Regions from separate parts of the Colwellia sp. BRX8-5 genome, predicted to be linked through region 2. Evidence: riboswitches for the same ligand, from Rfam matches in the RefSeq annotation. Region 2 holds a riboswitch; the other holds the start of a gene.

Region 1 (8,198 bases), on a different contig from region 2:
CCCGAACCGATAACAACACTAACCGTAGGGTTTTCGGTATTTTCATTATCAACGATCGCTTGCCAGCTGCCGGCAATCATATAATCGGCAATGGTAGAAACTTGCTGTTCTAACTTTACATCGACACCACGCACAGCAACGGCTTTGAGTTCACTGCCATGTTGCATCATACCGGTAAGTTTTATCACAGGTGCAGCGGCTATCACTTGTGGATGTTGTTGTGCTTTCGCCACGTGTTTTTGCCAGTTATCTATCGGCGTATTAATAGCAATTAGCTCACCGTGAGGAATAACCGACAGCAAATGTTGCGCTAATGCTCGCTCGAAACCGTTCATTGCTGAGAGCACTATAATCAATACCATTACACCAAGCGCAATACCGATAGTGGAAGATGCTGAAATAAACGAAGAGAAGCCATTACCGTTTCGGCTACGCACATAACGTAAACCTAAAAATAAACTTAATGATTTGGTCATTTAAAAGCCTTAACTTTCAAGGGGCGCTAACCGGCCGTGCGATAAACGTAGTTGACGATCCATTCTGGCAGCAAGTATTAAGTCATGGGTAACAATAACAAAACTGGTGTTTACCGTTTTATTAAGGTCACGTAATAACTGATATATTTGCTCTGCGGTATCAAAGTCTAAATTACCTGTTGGTTCATCAGCTAATATTAATGAAGGTTTAGTCACTAATGCCCGAGCAATAGCGACACGTTGACGCTCACCACCAGAAAGCGCGGAGGGCCGGTGCTCAAAGCGGTGACTTAACCCAACCTGTGTGAGCATTTCTTGTGCGGCAGCTAGGGCCGATTTAGGTGAATCCCCGCGAATCAGTAAAGGCATTGCCACGTTTTCTTGTGCTGAAAACTCCATCATTAAATGATGGAATTGATAAATAAAACCAATATGTTTATTGCGAAATTTAGCACGTTGCTTGTCAGATAACTGGTGGATATCAACACCGCTAATAAAGACCTGCCCTGAAGACGGAGAATCTAGTGCTCCAGCTATATGTAAAAAAGTACTTTTACCACAACCAGAGCTGCCCACTATAGCAACAAGTTCACCCGCATCTACTGACAAATCAAGCCCGTCTAAGACTTTGGTTTCAATGCTACCTTGATAATATGACTTTGATAATTGCTGACAAAGTAAACCTTTACTCATTTCGTAAAACCTCGGCAGGCTCTGTTAAAGAAGCCTGATAAGCGGGATATAATGTAGCAATAAAACTCATCGCTAACGCTGATAAAACAATACTAAACACATTGTTCACTGATAGTTCGACGGGCAAAGACTGCCCTGCTCCCAATAAATTAACACCGAGAAGGGTAAATATAGTGTTTAAATTTAAGGTTAGTATGGCGCCAACCACAGTACCGATAGTGACGCCCCAAAAACCATTAACTAAACCTTGAGTAATAAATATTTTTACCACGCCAAGACGATCTAGCCCAAGTGTTTGTAAAATACTAATTTCACCCTTTTTTTCGATAACAACCATCACTAAAGCGGAAACAATATTAAACGCGGCAACGGCAATAATTAAGCTCAACATCAACCACATCATATTTTTCTCCATGCGCACAGCAGAAAATAAAGCGCCTTGAGTATCGCGCCATGTCGTAAAATCATACTGTGGATATTGTTGTTTTAAACGTTTGACCACTTGATCAGCAGCAAAAGCATCATCAAGATACAAACGAAGTTTTTCAACGCCATCACCTCTTTGTCGATGAAGTTTTGCGCCATCTTTACTGTGAATATAGACCAGTCCTTCATCAACTTGTGAGCCAACACTAAAAATACCAGCGATGGTAAAGGTGCGTTGCACCGGAATTCTCCCCATTGGGGTAAAGACGGTTTTATTAGGCAGTGTTAAACGTATTTTATCACCCAAATCGACATCAAGTTGCCTTGCTAGCGACTGTCCGATAACAATGGCAAAGCTCTGTGTCGATAGATTATCTAAATGTCCTGATACCATAGAGTTGTTAACAATATTGTGCTGCTCGAATTCAGGCATGATTCCTTGAATGAGTACACCGCGTAATGCGCCAGAATTAGCTTGTATGAGTGCTTCACTTTCCAACAAAGGAGTAACTTCTTTAACTTTAGGCGTAAGTAATAATTGTTCACGTAGGATTTGCCATGTAGGTAAAGCATTGTTTTTGTTTTGCTGAGGTTGATTGGCGACGACAATATGGGGAACTAGACCCAATATTCTCCGTTTTTGTTCACCTTCTAAACCGTCCATAACGGAAACAACTGTGATCAATGATGCGACACCCAGGACGATACCGACAATGGAGAAAAAAGTGATAAAGGATACAAATCCAGAACTTTTACGGCTACGACTATAGCGTAGCCCAATGAAAAAACTGACGGGTTGAAACATTAATTAAACTTCATCTTATGTTATTCAGTAAGAGAACGATTACTCTATAAGTAGCCACAGCATAGCACAGTCAATGTTTTATTTGGCAGCAAAAAAGCCAATAATTAATATTGATAAAAATCAAAGTGAAAAATATTACGATTATTTTCAATTAGTTAAATAAAAAAATAAAAAAATCATCAGGCTTAATGTACAAAATAAAATACGGCACTGCTGATACATTATGTAAAAATTCATGTCCAAATCTAGTAAAAAGCCCTGTAACCCTTTAGTATCAATGCGTTTACCATTTTATAACCATATTCTTTACTTAATAATAATGAGATTACCATGAAAAAAATAATAACAGGTGCAGTCTGTTCTTCGTTATTGTTGCTTGCCGCTTGCAACGACAATCCAGAAAGCACTGAGACAACTAAGCAAGAAATGCCTATCATGCAAAAAACTGCATTAGCTTCAGGTATCGACAAAGCAACAATGGACTTATCCGTTCGTCCACAAGACAACTTTTATCGTTATGTAAACGGTGCTTGGTTGAACGCTAATGAAATCCCTGGAGATAAAACGTCAATTGGTGCCTTTTATGACTTACGTGACGAAGCTGATGACAATGTAAAAGTAATCATTGAAGAATTAGCAGCAACAGAAAATTTAAAAATGGGCAGCGACGAGCAAAAAGTAGCTGACTTATTCCGTTCATATATGAACATGGATGCACGTAATACTGCAGGTACGGCTCCTATCCAACCATTATTTGATAGCATCAATGGTTTAAAAGACAAGAATGAACTTGCGACATTTTTTGGTAAAAATCAAAAAAATGGTGTCGGTAGCCCATTAGCGTTTTATATCAGCGTTGACGGTAAAGACTCAACTCGCTATGCCACTCATATTTGGCAAACAGGTTTAGGCTTACCCGACAGAGATTACTACTTTGATGAAACCGAACGTTTTGCCGCATTACGTAAAGGTTATGTTGCTCATATTGAAAATATGTTCAACTTAGCTGGTTTGAAGAACGGTAAAGCTGCTGCGAAAACGGTCATGGCAATTGAAACTAAATTAGCAGGTTTTCATTGGACAAAAGTTGAAACTCGTGACAGCAGTAAAACTTACAATAAATTCGATGTCGCTGACTTAAACACAGTTACTGATGCATTTAACTGGAATGCTTACCTTGCTGCTCAAGGCGTATCAGCCCAAAAAGACATCATTATTAACCAACCTTCATTTGTTAAAGGTTTTGGCGAAATATTTGCAGCAACCTCATTAGCTGATTGGCAAACTTACTTAACTTTCCATACCTTAAGTAACTTTGCTGGTTCTTTAACCGCTGATTTAGATAATGAAAATTTTGACTTTTATTCTCAGCAGTTAAGAGGACAAAAAGAACAACGTCCAATGTGGAAGCGTGGTGTTGGCGTAGTTAACAGCAATTTAGGTGAGGTTATTGGTAAAGTTTATGTGAGCCGTCACTTTAAGCCTGAAGCTAAAACCCGTATGACACAACTTGTTGAAAACTTACGCGGAGCATATGGTGCAAGTATTGATGAACTAGAGTGGATGTCTGATTCAACTAAAAAAGCTGCCCATGTAAAACTAGCAAGCTTTGATCCTAAAATTGGTTACCCAAATAAGTGGGAAGATTACTCCGCACTTGTTATTAAAGGTGATGACTTAGTTGGCAATAAAATGCGTTCTGGTAGTGTTTCTCATCAAAAAGAAGTCGCTAAGTTAGGTGGTCCAATTGATAAGCAAGAATGGGGCATGACGCCGCAAACTGTTAATGCTTATTACAATCCAACTAAGAATGAAATTGTTTTCCCTGCAGCCATATTACAGCCACCATTTTTCAACTTAGCTGCTGACGATGCGGTTAACTATGGCGGTATTGGCGCGGTTATCGGTCATGAAATGGGTCACGGATTTGACGACCAAGGGAGTAAGTATGATGGCGACGGTAACATGCGTAACTGGTGGACTGAAGCAGATTTAGCGGCCTTTAAAGTTCGCACCGATGACTTGGTAAAACAATACGATGGCTATTCAGTATTTGAAGACTTAAATGTAAACGGTTCTTTAACACTGGGCGAGAATATTGGTGATTTATCAGGGGTAACTATCGCGTATAAAGCTTATATTGCTTCATTAAATGGTAAAGAAGCACCGGTAATTGACGGACTAACTGGCGATCAACGTTTCTTCATGGGCTTTGCTCAAGTATGGCGTGGAAAAAAGGTTGAGAAATCATTACGTAATCAAGTAGCAACTGACCCTCATTCACCTGGTGAGTTCCGTGCATTAGGCTCTTTATCTAACATGCCTGAATTCTACAAAGCGTTTAACGTTAAAGAAGGTGATGCTATGTATATCGCCCCTGAGAAACGTGTAAAAATTTGGTAAGCCAATGGCTTAGTTAAATAACGTTATTATTAGAAAACACTAAAATGCCAACAACTATTGTTGGCATTTTTATTACTGAAAATTCCTTGCCTTAGATTCTATTTATCAAAAACATAAAATCAATGATGTTTAATGCCGCTAGATATTGTAAATAATTAAAAATCTCGTAAACTAACGCAACGTAAACGTGTTTAGGGAATAAGGTGAGAAACCTTGACTGTTCCCGCAACTGTAAATTGTAGTGACTTAAGAGTTGCCAATGAGTCAGCATACCTATCCACAATAAAATCACCACCATTAACATCAATAAAATCGTGCGGGAATACACGGTAAATTGCTATTTTTTAAGGGACCCCCTTAACGTTAGCCTTGCCTTTTCTCCTCTTTAAAAAAACTATAATTACCCATAGGAATACTCATGGTTGACGAAACACAAAAAAGTGAAAAACACCAAGCACGCATGCAAAAAGTAAAAGATAAAGTTGATGCAAGAGTTGATGCTGCCACTGATGAACGCGGTATATTAATTGTAATTACAGGTAACGGTAAGGGTAAGTCAACATCAGGATTTGGCACGCTAACTCGCGCAGTAGGACACGGTCTAAACGCAGCAGCCATTCAGTTTATAAAAGGCACTTGGGCTTGTGGCGAAAGAAATGTCCTAGAAAAGCTCGGCGTACCTTTTCACGTGATGGCAACAGGGTTTACTTGGAATACACAAGATAAGTCAACCGATATTGCGGCTGCTCAACTTGTTTGGAAAGAAGCAAAGAAACTATTAGCTGACGAAACCATTGATGTTGTGCTACTTGATGAACTGACTTACATGCTGTCGTTTAAATACCTTGATCTTGATGAAGTACTAGACGCCATCGCTAATCGCCCGCCGATGCAACATGTAATAGCCACAGGCCGTGGCGCACATCGTTCACTCTTAGAATTAGCTGATACGGTTAGTGAAGTGCAATCGATTAAACATGCTTTTGATAATAATATAAAAGCACAAAAAGGTATTGATTGGTAATAACTCAGCCATGTTGATACCAACTACGTCATGTTGATAACAACTACGTCATGTTGATACCAACTCCGTCATGCTGAATTCATTTCAGTATCAGCATGGCGAAATGACAACCTAAAATCGAGCTTTCATGTGTTACACGCATAATGTCTGATATTGATCTCTTCAGATCACTTTTACTACAAAGACGACCTATCTTAATTTTAATAAGTAGTCCGCTTAGCCACCACAGCGGTCGTTCATCATCTAATAATTAAAGCTTACTTTGATAAGTATTGCAGAAGTTAGCTTTTGGTTTTTCTTTAGGTAGACTGTTCGCTCAGGCTGTGTGAAAACACTCAGCTTACAATTTTTATGCAACGCTATGTAAATTCAAAGGTAGTTTGACACCAAACTTACTACAGATTTAAATCTACAGAGCCTTTTGTCGTTGATATTTTCAAATTACGCAAGTTCAAAATAGTTTTCACACAGCCTGCGCTATCAGTTGACCTTAATATTTATGTATTAAAGGTTCGTTAAGCTTTTCTGCACTTATTGGTTTGTTAGCTGGCATTCACCCGGCAAAAAGTGCCGCTAAATTAGCCCCCATAAAAGCGCTGCGCACTGAATGATTTATTCAGTGTTATCGGATAGACAAAGTTATTTACCTACTTTATTCATAAGCTGTTAGTTTTTCATTAACGTCTACATCATTGATCTATATCAACGTCCTTCCAAGAAAAAATAGAATCCTCAAGTAAGAACAACTAGACTAAAAATCAACCTAATAGTGGAAAGCGCTATGTGTAATTTTTTTGGAATCATCTGCTTTTTAACTTGTACTGCTATCCCAGAAGAGTCTTTGATATCACCAGAAAAATGCTTATCTATACAATTTGTAGATATCAATAAGCAAGAAAAAATTCTAATACTAGTGTGACTTTACTCATGGTTTTGATCAGCGCTTTAATTAATTCAACTTAAAAAAGTAATTAAGGAATAACAATGAAATACATTCTATTCACTTTACTTATCGTTTTGTCATTAACGCTATTCAGTTGTGATAAAGGGGTTGATTCCCCACGAGGATTTAGCCTGCCTAAAGGTAATATTGAAACAGGTAAAACAGTTTTCTTAAAGTACCAATGTTTAGCGTGCCACACACTAAAAGGTGTTGAGGACTCCAGTATTGTAAAACAACAAGATATCTCTGTTTCCCTTGGGGGTGAGAAAACTAAAATCATAACTTACGCTGAATTAGTTACTTCAATAATTAATCCATCTCATAAATTCTCCAACCCGCATTCGCCTAAGCTAAGAACACCTGAAGGAAAATCAAAGATGAAGGTCTTTAACGATGTTATGACCGTGACCGAGCTTATTGATTTGGTGTCCTTTTTACAGCCAAATTACACATTAAAACCTTATCAACAAACCAGATATCCGTATTACCCACACTAATCCTTATGGGAGCTAAAATGAATATTAAATTTTTCGGTGCCACTCGTGAAGTCACGGGTTCTTGCTATTTGGTGCAAGTAAACAACAAAAATATACTTATTGAATGTGGGATGTTTCAGGGCTCTCATGAGCATGAAAAACACAATCACGACCCCTTCCCTTTTGATGTTAGTGAGCTAGATGCGGTGATCGTCAGTCACGCACACCTTGACCACACAGGTCGATTACCCATGCTCATAAAAGAAGGTTTTCATGGTTGTATCTATACTCATAATACCACGGTAGATTTATGTAAAATTATGCTCCTAGACTCAGGCTATATTCACGAAAAGGAAGCCCGCTGGGAAAATAAAAAACGTGAGCGTAAAGGTTTAGCATTAGTAGACCCCCTTTATACGAGAGCAGAAGCGGAGACAACCTGTCAGTATTTTAAAGGACTTACCTATGATGCCGAGTTAGAAGTATGCCAAGGCGTTAAACTAACCCTTAGAGATGCGGGTCATATTATTGGTTCGGCTATTGTTGAATTAGCACTCACTGAAAACGGCGTTAGTAAAAAGATTGTCTTTAGTGGCGATTTAGGCCATAAAAACGCCCCTATTTTACGTGATCCGTTCACGATTAAACATGCTGACTTGGTTATTATGGAAAGTACATATGGTGACAGATTACATCGTAGTTGGCAGGATACTTGGCAAGAAATGGGTAATATTATTGCTAATGCTAAAAGTAGTAAAGGAAACATATTAATTCCTGCTTTTACCGTTGGCAGAACACAAGAGTTACTTTATGAATTTAAGCAACATTTTGAGGAGTGGCAATTAGGCGATTGGCAAATTTTTCTCGATAGTCCTATGGGAATAAAAGCTACTAATGTTTATGCCAAGCACCGCGAAGTTTACGATAAGGAAGCAATTGATGTCCAACTACA
Region 2 (8,198 bases):
GCGGTAATTTGTACGATTTCAAAACCACCTAAAGACGCTAAAATTTCTTTAGGGCTGTTGAGACTTCCTTGATGAAGCACTAATGCTTGCTCAATGACCTGTTGTTTGATTTTTACTATTTCATCACTAACGCCAGTACCTCGTCCAACACATTCACTGGCTGGAATACCCATAACAGCGGCCATAATAGCTGCGGCAGAAGTGGTGTTACCAATTCCCATTTCACCAAAAGCGATTAAGTTACAGCCTTTTTCATGAACTGATTTGACCAAAGCAGTCGCTTTTTCAAAACCGAGTTCAACTTGCGCTAGACTCATCGCTGGGGCGATATTTAATGGTGCGGTGATATTGCCTATACGTTGATTGATAACGCCTGAACAATTATCGATTGGCGATAAAATACCCGCATCTACCACACTTAACTGCCAACCAAGCTGCTTACAAAAGACATTGATCGCCGCGCCACCGCTGGCAAAATTAGCGACCATTTGTGAGGTCACTTCACTAGGTGCAATAGAAACACCTTGCGCTGCGACACCGTGATCACCGGCAAATATAAATAAACTAGGATGTTTAATACTCAATGATTGTTGGTCAGTATTTACTATTGATAACTGCACAGCGGCAATAATTTTAGCGGTATCTTCTAGTTGGCCTAATGCGCCGAGTGGTTTAGTTTTTCCATCGATAGTCGACTGGATCTGTTGATTAAACACATCAGTTACTTTTTTAATAGCAAAGTTCATCAATAGCTCCTTTAAGCTTTATTTTTGCGAAAGTACAACAAGGATAAAAAGAATAAGCTCCCCAAAGCAGAAGTGATAACACCTACGGGTAGCTCTTGGTTTTCTAGTACAACTCTCGATAATACATCCACCCAAATCATAAAAATACCACCGACTAAAGCCGTTAACATAATGCCAAAAACAGTACCTTGAGAAACAAAAAATCGTACAATATGGGGTATCATCAAGCCAACAAAGCCTATACCACCACACAAAGAGACTAACGTTGCGGTGATCAGTGAACTCAGTACCAACATCACTAAGCGAAAGCGGTTAACATTAATACCTAAGGTTGTAGCACTTTCATCGCCTAGCAACATTGCATTCAGTTGGCGTCGATACGCTAACATCATAATGACACAGCTAATAATAACGACCGCGGGAAACCATAAAATAGACCATTGCGCACGCGAAAAACTGCCCATAGTCCAAAATAATATCGCCGTAACCGCTTGTGGATCGGTATGATAAAGTAACAAGCTAGTAAACGAGCTGAACAAAAACGATAACGCTACGCCAGCCAATAGCATAGATTCAACTTGTTGACTTTGCCGACGACCAGAGATCATTAGCAACATTAGCATCGCCACTAAACTGCCCGCAAAAGCCGCGACAGGTGTTACAACAGAAATAGTGCTGCCCAATAAAACAATAGATATAACGACTCCTAAAGAAGCCCCTGAAGAAATACCAAAAAGATAAGGGTCGGCTAATGGATTTCGCGTTACCGTTTGTAAAATCAGCCCAGAAACCGCTAAGCCACAACCCGCTAAAAAAGCTAAAATAGCGCGCGGCATACGTAATTCCCAAATAATACGCTCATAAAAAATCACCTCGCTCGCGTCTTTATCTGTGGATAAACTAGCCAGTAGACTCGAAGTAACATCGCTAAAACTAATATCTGCAGCACCTAAAGATAACGACGCAATAAAGCTGATAACACCAAAAGCTAAGGTCAGAAAAATAATCCACGAATGATTGACCTTAAACATGAGGTAACGCTCTACTTTCTGCCGTTTTTTCTTGAGTATCGTAGCCATAGAAATAAGAAATATGAGGAACCTTATGTTGTGGATGAAGAGAGACTTGCGCGCAGACACCAAATACATTTGATAACATTTCAGAGGTGATCACCGCTTGTGGTGACCCTTGCTCAACCAGTTTACCTTTATCTAACACCAGCAGTTGATCGCACATCGCACTGGCAAGGTTTAAATCATGAAAAGACGCAATAACCGTGATGCCTAGCGATTTAGCTAATTCAATAACCTGAATTTGGTAGCGAACATCAAGATGACTGGTTGGCTCGTCCATAATAAGTAAGCTGGGCGTTTGCACGATAGCACGAGCTATAAGTGCGCGTTGTTTTTCTCCACCGGATAAATGTTCAAAATTTTGTAAGTTTTTATCCACTAAGCCAACTTGCTTAATAGCACGGTCTATCTTAAGTCGGTCGCTGGCTTGTTCACGGGTAAATAGACCTTTGTGTGGCAGTAAACCCAGCGCAACAACGTCATGAACAGTTAAGTTAAAATGGGTGGGTGTTTCTTGTAAAACTACAGCGATATCTTGCGCATATTGATAGGCGTCATACTTTTGCCAAATATCTTTTTGATTAAATTGCACCAAACCAGAATCAGGTTTTACGTAACGATATAAGCAGCGAAGTAAGCTAGACTTTCCGGCACCATTAGGCCCTAAAATACCAGTAAAACTGCCTTTTTTAATGGTGAAAGAAATATCATCTAAAATAAGTTGGCTGTCGGCATGCCAAGAAAGATGCTGCACTGAAAGCAATGCGGTATTAGCGGTATTTATTGATGAGGATTGATCCTGGCTACTATTCAAAAATTGCTACTCACATACTATTGACACTTAAGGAGCATCAAACAGAGCACAATCAATCTCTTAGTATATGAAAAACTCAAGAGTCGACAATACAATGTTCGAGTAAACCCGCTCGACTTTGTTGGTTTTGCCTGTCATTTTGATAGGCAAATGACTCTAAATTAATGGGTATCCTGACTTAAGCTTTATGGTTATTAACTACCACTAAAAGGCTTTTACAGTTGCGGGTACAGTTGCGGTTTTTCACCACATTCCCACATTAAAAATGAGTTATATAATTTTGTTTGGAGATTATCGTCTGCTCACTAAAAATAGCAAGGTTTAATTGCCAATAACACCGAATTCATTGACTTATCGAGGTAACTTATCACCACACTATTTTTGGCCAATCAACGCCACTATCATCAGTATAAATATTAACTTTAACTAGCCCTGCATAAGGAATATCAATATGACTCATGTGAACCGTGCCCGGCATAGGCAAATTAAGTACACGCGCAATTAAGTGTTTGATAACACCACCATGCGCAACCACCAAGGTATTTCCTTCGGGTGCGTCTGCGAGCCATTCTTGCCACCAAGTATCGACACGCTTAACAAAATCAGCCATAGCTTCACCATTAGGCACAGTATGCTGCCAAGGGTTTTGCCAAAAATCACCCAGTGAAGGCTGCAGAGCACTGGCTTTTATCTGCCACAAGGCTTGATAGGTTTGTCCATCCCAATCACCAAAATTCATTTCTTTAAGGTTATCGCTTAATTGGAGATTAATGCTGTATTTTAATGAGTATGCTTTGGCAAACACCTGACAACGTTGCAAAGGTGAACTGATACAAAAGGATATCTCTGGTAATTTTTGGCTAACGTCCCACAGCTGTTGCAAGCCATTTTCAGAAAGTGCGACATCTGTTTTACCGGCTAAAATACCCGGTGTAGCAATTTCACCATGGCGTAATAAATATAAAGTCCGCTGTAGCAAAGCATTACCTCTTAATATATATAGTGTAAAAAAGCATAGCGTAACCTTAAATTCAACATTGCGTAAGTACTATGACAAATAGCTGTGCACTTATAAACAACAGCACAGGAGTCAATGTTGTTCACTTTAGCGAAAGTGAGCACTTAACTATCTTGCCATTTAGCCTCTCGTTAACCGAAGAAGCGCACGTTTTAACCTCTTCCTTTCCTTTCATGATGAGGCCTAGATTTAAAGCTGAAATACCTGCTAATTCGTTTGGATCTTGTGATACTGGTGGAAACCAAGGTGGTCCAGGTGGTCCTCCCCCTTAATACTTTAATGTAATAGCAAGAAGTGCCTAAATTCATCTATAAAAAAGCCGCTCAGTTTACCTGAACGGCTTGGCTAATTTAAATATGTTTAACTTTACTATTTAATTAGAAACTATAACGAGCAGTCAGTGTAATTCTACGTGGAGCTTGGTAGTTTACCGGTGTCGTATAGTTAGGGTTAGGCAGTCTCGATGAAGCCGAGCCTACGTCACCTGTTTCATTGTATTCAGTGACTTCTTGAAAGTTAAAGGCATTTCTAACATTGACTTTCACGGTTAAGCCATCAACATATTCCGGCTTATATGTTAAACCTAGGTCAACATTTTTAACCCATGGAGTACGGCCTTGATCGCCACGATTACCTAAGACACCACCACAGTAAAACGATGAAGCACCGTAATTAGCTAAACCGCCAGCATCAACACCTAACTCATCTCTAAGTTCGTCAAGCGGAATAAAACCAACACAGTTTCTTGGACGACCAGATTGTAAACTGAAATTAGCAGATACTGAAATCTCATCATTAACTTGGTATGCACCAAAAGCTTTAAAGGTGTGACGACGATCATTGGGTAAAGCACCATAGGCACCATGCTGAAATAATGCATTATCAATGTCTTGTGTTAAACCTGCATCCTCTTGCTCTAGAGTCGAGTTAACATAACCTTCTGAGTTACCTTCACTTTTAGCTAAAGTATAAGAGCCCTGCAAGAACCAACCGTCAGCAAAAGGCTTCTCGAAAGTGAATTCTAAAGCTTTATAAGTACGTTTGTATTTTTCTAGGCCAAAGTATTCTTCAGGAACACTTTCTACGTCGTAATTACCGTCATTGTTAAGATCCAGCGCAATAGAAAAATCATTACCTGGGTTCATCATCATACAGCCAGCCATTGATTTATAATCGAAATCATTATAACCATTGTCTGTTGCATAATCGATAAATGGCTGATGAGAACAGTAATCATCCATGCCATCTTTAACTTCACGGTAAATAGCCTTGGCACCTAAAATCCAGTCATCAACCTGCTGTTGATAGCCAAGAATAAATTCATCTTGATGCATAGGTTTTAAGTTTGTTGCCGCTACGGTTCTTGAATCAGGCGCTTTATCATCACCGTTAGAGTTTCTTGTACCAATAGCGTCGCCCACTTTATCAGGAGCAGCAGTGATTGGATTTTCATCAGCACTGTCTACATAAAAGTACTCTTCATAGCTCCATTCAGTGCCTGCAGCACGAATATTTGTATTAGCCGCGATTGGCATAAAGTAACGTCCGGCAGTACCGAAAAGTTTTTTGTTACCATCGCCATCCATATCCCAAGAGAAGCCCAAACGCGGCGCCAATTCACTGTCAGATTTAACAAATGAATCGCCATCACCGTTGCGGTTTTCAAAGCCTTCAGAACGTAAACCTAAGTACACCATCCACTCATCAGTAACTTGCCAAGTGTCTTCTATATAAAATGCTGTGTTTTCAACTTCATAAGAAGCAGAACCCGTATTACTTTCTCTATGGCGAATATATTCTTCACCTGCTGTTACAAATGCACCATTGACGCTTTGTCCGCCTGCTCCGTCAACATCTTGAGCTACATGCCAGCGCCAGTATTCGCCACCTGTAAAGGTAGTGCCTCGTTTAGTCGAGGTAAATTTCTCTTGGTCATAACCGACACGAAGTGTATGTTCACCTAGAATCCATTCTGCGCCTAAACGTAAAGAGTCGCGTTCATCAGTATCAGAAGCGATCCCAGCTTCAGGCACAGTACTTTGGCCTTGAGCAATACCCCAACAACCAATGCTTTGTGAACTTGAAGGTGTTTCACGGCGATCGAATACTAACTCACATTCAGCGCCAGGGCCGATATCAGGGTTACGCGTTTCTAGTTCATTGGTCATGTTGCCCCAAAGAACACTTACTGAGAAATCATCAGTTAAAAATCCGGTATAGTTAACGATAGTAACATCGCCACCTTTGGTGATCTCATAAGGGTCAGCAGCTTCACCATGAGTCCCAGTGTAATACATACCTTCAGGGTTACTGTATGAGGTAAATTCTTGTGTTTCTTCATTATCGATGTAAGTCATCTCTAATAAATGGTCGTCTGAGATATTCCAATCAAGCTTTAACAAGTACATTGGTGAGTCGTCTTTCATTGTCTCACTTGTTTGTTTGCCAAAGGTATTGCTTTCATCATCTTGGCCTTCAAATAAGCCAAAAAAGAATAGTTTATCTTCAACAATAGCGCCTGATGCATAGGCATTATAGGATAAAGAGTCAAATTCATTAGCTGAGCGGAATGAAGAATAACGGTTAGAGTATTCTAAATCAGGATCGCGAGAAGTAACATCTTTGCCATCTTCTCTAAAACTTGCTGGCGTAGATTCAATTGAGCCACCAAATTTCCATTCATTTGAACCACGTTTAGTTACTAAACTAACAACGCCACCTAATGAACGACCGTATTCTGCGCCATAACCACCGGTGCGAACTTGTTGCTGTGAAACAGCATCATAAGGAAGGTCAGCAAAAGAGGTAAAGTTACGAATATTAGTAACATCGAAACCATTAATAAAATAACCATTTTCAGCAATTGACGAACCACCAAAAGAGGCCGTATTACCATTTCCTAAACCAGAATCACCTGCTGTTGCTCCAGGAGCTAACAAAGCAACTGATGTCAAATCTCTTGCTACCGGTAATAAGTCTATTTGCTCAGCAGTAAAGACTGAAGTCGATTCTACCGATGTGGTATCGATACTAACTAAAGAATTACCCACAATAGAGATAATTTCAGAAACTTCTGTAAAATCAACATTACTGCCCTTACCAATAGCGACTAAGATGTTTCGAGTATCTACACCATTGTCGACAGTATATTTGCCTGTCGGCAACTTAGAAAAGTTAAAACGGCCATCTTCACCAACAACAACAACGCGTTTAAAACCTGTCGCTGGGTTCTGAATTGTTACACTTTTACCCTGAATGGCTTTACCGTAAATAGAGCCACTAACATTATCGGCAAAAGTCATCGGAGACGCAGCTAAACATGCCCCAACTGCGATAGCAGCTAACGAGCGATTAAAGCTTCGCTTTATATTTGAATTTTTCATTATTATGTTTATCTCCAGTATTTAATAATTATTATTTGAACAAACCAAAAATGTTACAAAAAAGTAACACTTTATTGCATTCTTACCCAAACAAAGTGACTTTACAAGCATAGTACGAAAAAAGCTGTAGAAAGTACTCAGCAGAATACTCTGATACTGTTGGCATTAGGATAACTTTGATTACCGCTATACAATTTTATTAGCATCTAGATTAAAAAGTTAAAATTCACCTTTATTAACAACAAGCTAATAAATATTTAGACGCAGTTGTTTAATAAAAATAATAAATTTTTATTAAACAACTGAAAAAATACCACATAAAAATCAACTTCAACGATTGTAAAAGCAATGAAATTATGGATATTAGAGTTAAAACCCCACTAAACTTCACACTTAAAAATAACATCCTCGTACTTTTAACAAAAAAATAACAATTAGGTAAAATCCGATAAAAAGACAAAATATAAAACTAGTGTAAAGTGTGAAATCAAATCACATGCTTTCAATAAGTCAATTATCTCTTAAACAGAGTTGAGTGTAATTTAGAAAGTAGACATTGATAAACAGAAATAGGGCATTGATTGACGAACGTCATTCAATGCCCTATTCTTTAAATATCAAAGATTTAAATTATTAATATATTCAATTAATAATTTTGGAAAAAAACAACATAAAATATTAAGTGATTTCCTAATAAAGCTTACAAACTGGTTTCAAATCTCTCCCCATTTCGCTTCACGTTTATCAAAAAAAGCACAAACACCTTCCTCACATTCCTCTGAAAGCATCGCTGCAACCATGCTTGCGCCAGCATGAGCAAAAGCAGTTTCAATTGGCATTTCTAGTTGCTGATAAAAGGCTTCTTTACCCGCTTTTATACCGATGGCAGATTTACTGGCAATTTTTTGTGCCAGCTTTTCTGTTTCTTCCAATAGAAAATCAGTAGGTACTGCACGATTAATTAAACCAAAACGTACCGCGTCTGCTGCTGAAAAAAGATCGCCTGTTAACGCTAATTCCATAGCATGTTTGCGGTGAATATTTCTTCCAATGCCTACCAAAGGTGTACTACAAAAAGTACCGATATTAACGCCAGGGGTACAAAACTTAGCATTTTCACTGGCAATCGCTAAGTCACACATTGACACTAACTGACATCCAGCT

What was found. A riboswitch is a leader RNA that binds a small molecule or an ion and turns the genes downstream of it on or off. The one in region 2 is predicted to bind cobalamin.
Region 1: linked by a shared signal. The riboswitch ahead of cobO (cob(I)yrinic acid a,c-diamide adenosyltransferase) and the one ahead of H4J62_RS13075 (ABC transporter ATP-binding protein) in region 2 are both predicted to bind cobalamin.

What each region holds. Positions count from the first base shown of each region.
Region 1 is NZ_JACGVR010000011.1:1,199-9,396, reverse strand. It holds gene lolE (lipoprotein-releasing ABC transporter permease subunit LolE) at 1-476, opposite strand, end outside; gene lolD (lipoprotein-releasing ABC transporter ATP-binding protein LolD) at 486-1,169, opposite strand; gene H4J62_RS09335 (lipoprotein-releasing ABC transporter permease subunit) at 1,162-2,400, opposite strand; gene H4J62_RS09330 (M13 family metallopeptidase) at 2,731-4,803, shown strand; cobalamin riboswitch at 4,955-5,099, shown strand; gene cobO (cob(I)yrinic acid a,c-diamide adenosyltransferase) at 5,222-5,827, shown strand; gene H4J62_RS09320 (c-type cytochrome) at 6,812-7,267, shown strand; gene H4J62_RS09315 (MBL fold metallo-hydrolase RNA specificity domain-containing protein) at 7,285-8,198, shown strand, end outside.
Region 2 is NZ_JACGVR010000019.1:25,899-34,096, forward strand. It holds gene cobT (nicotinate-nucleotide--dimethylbenzimidazole phosphoribosyltransferase) at 1-746, opposite strand, end outside; gene H4J62_RS13070 (iron ABC transporter permease) at 758-1,777, opposite strand; gene H4J62_RS13075 (ABC transporter ATP-binding protein) at 1,770-2,633, opposite strand; cobalamin riboswitch at 2,779-2,928, opposite strand; gene H4J62_RS13080 (histidine phosphatase family protein) at 3,001-3,612, opposite strand; gene H4J62_RS13085 (hypothetical protein) at 3,684-3,923, shown strand; gene H4J62_RS13090 (TonB-dependent receptor) at 4,029-7,034, opposite strand; gene H4J62_RS13095 (enoyl-CoA hydratase) at 7,748-8,198, opposite strand, start outside.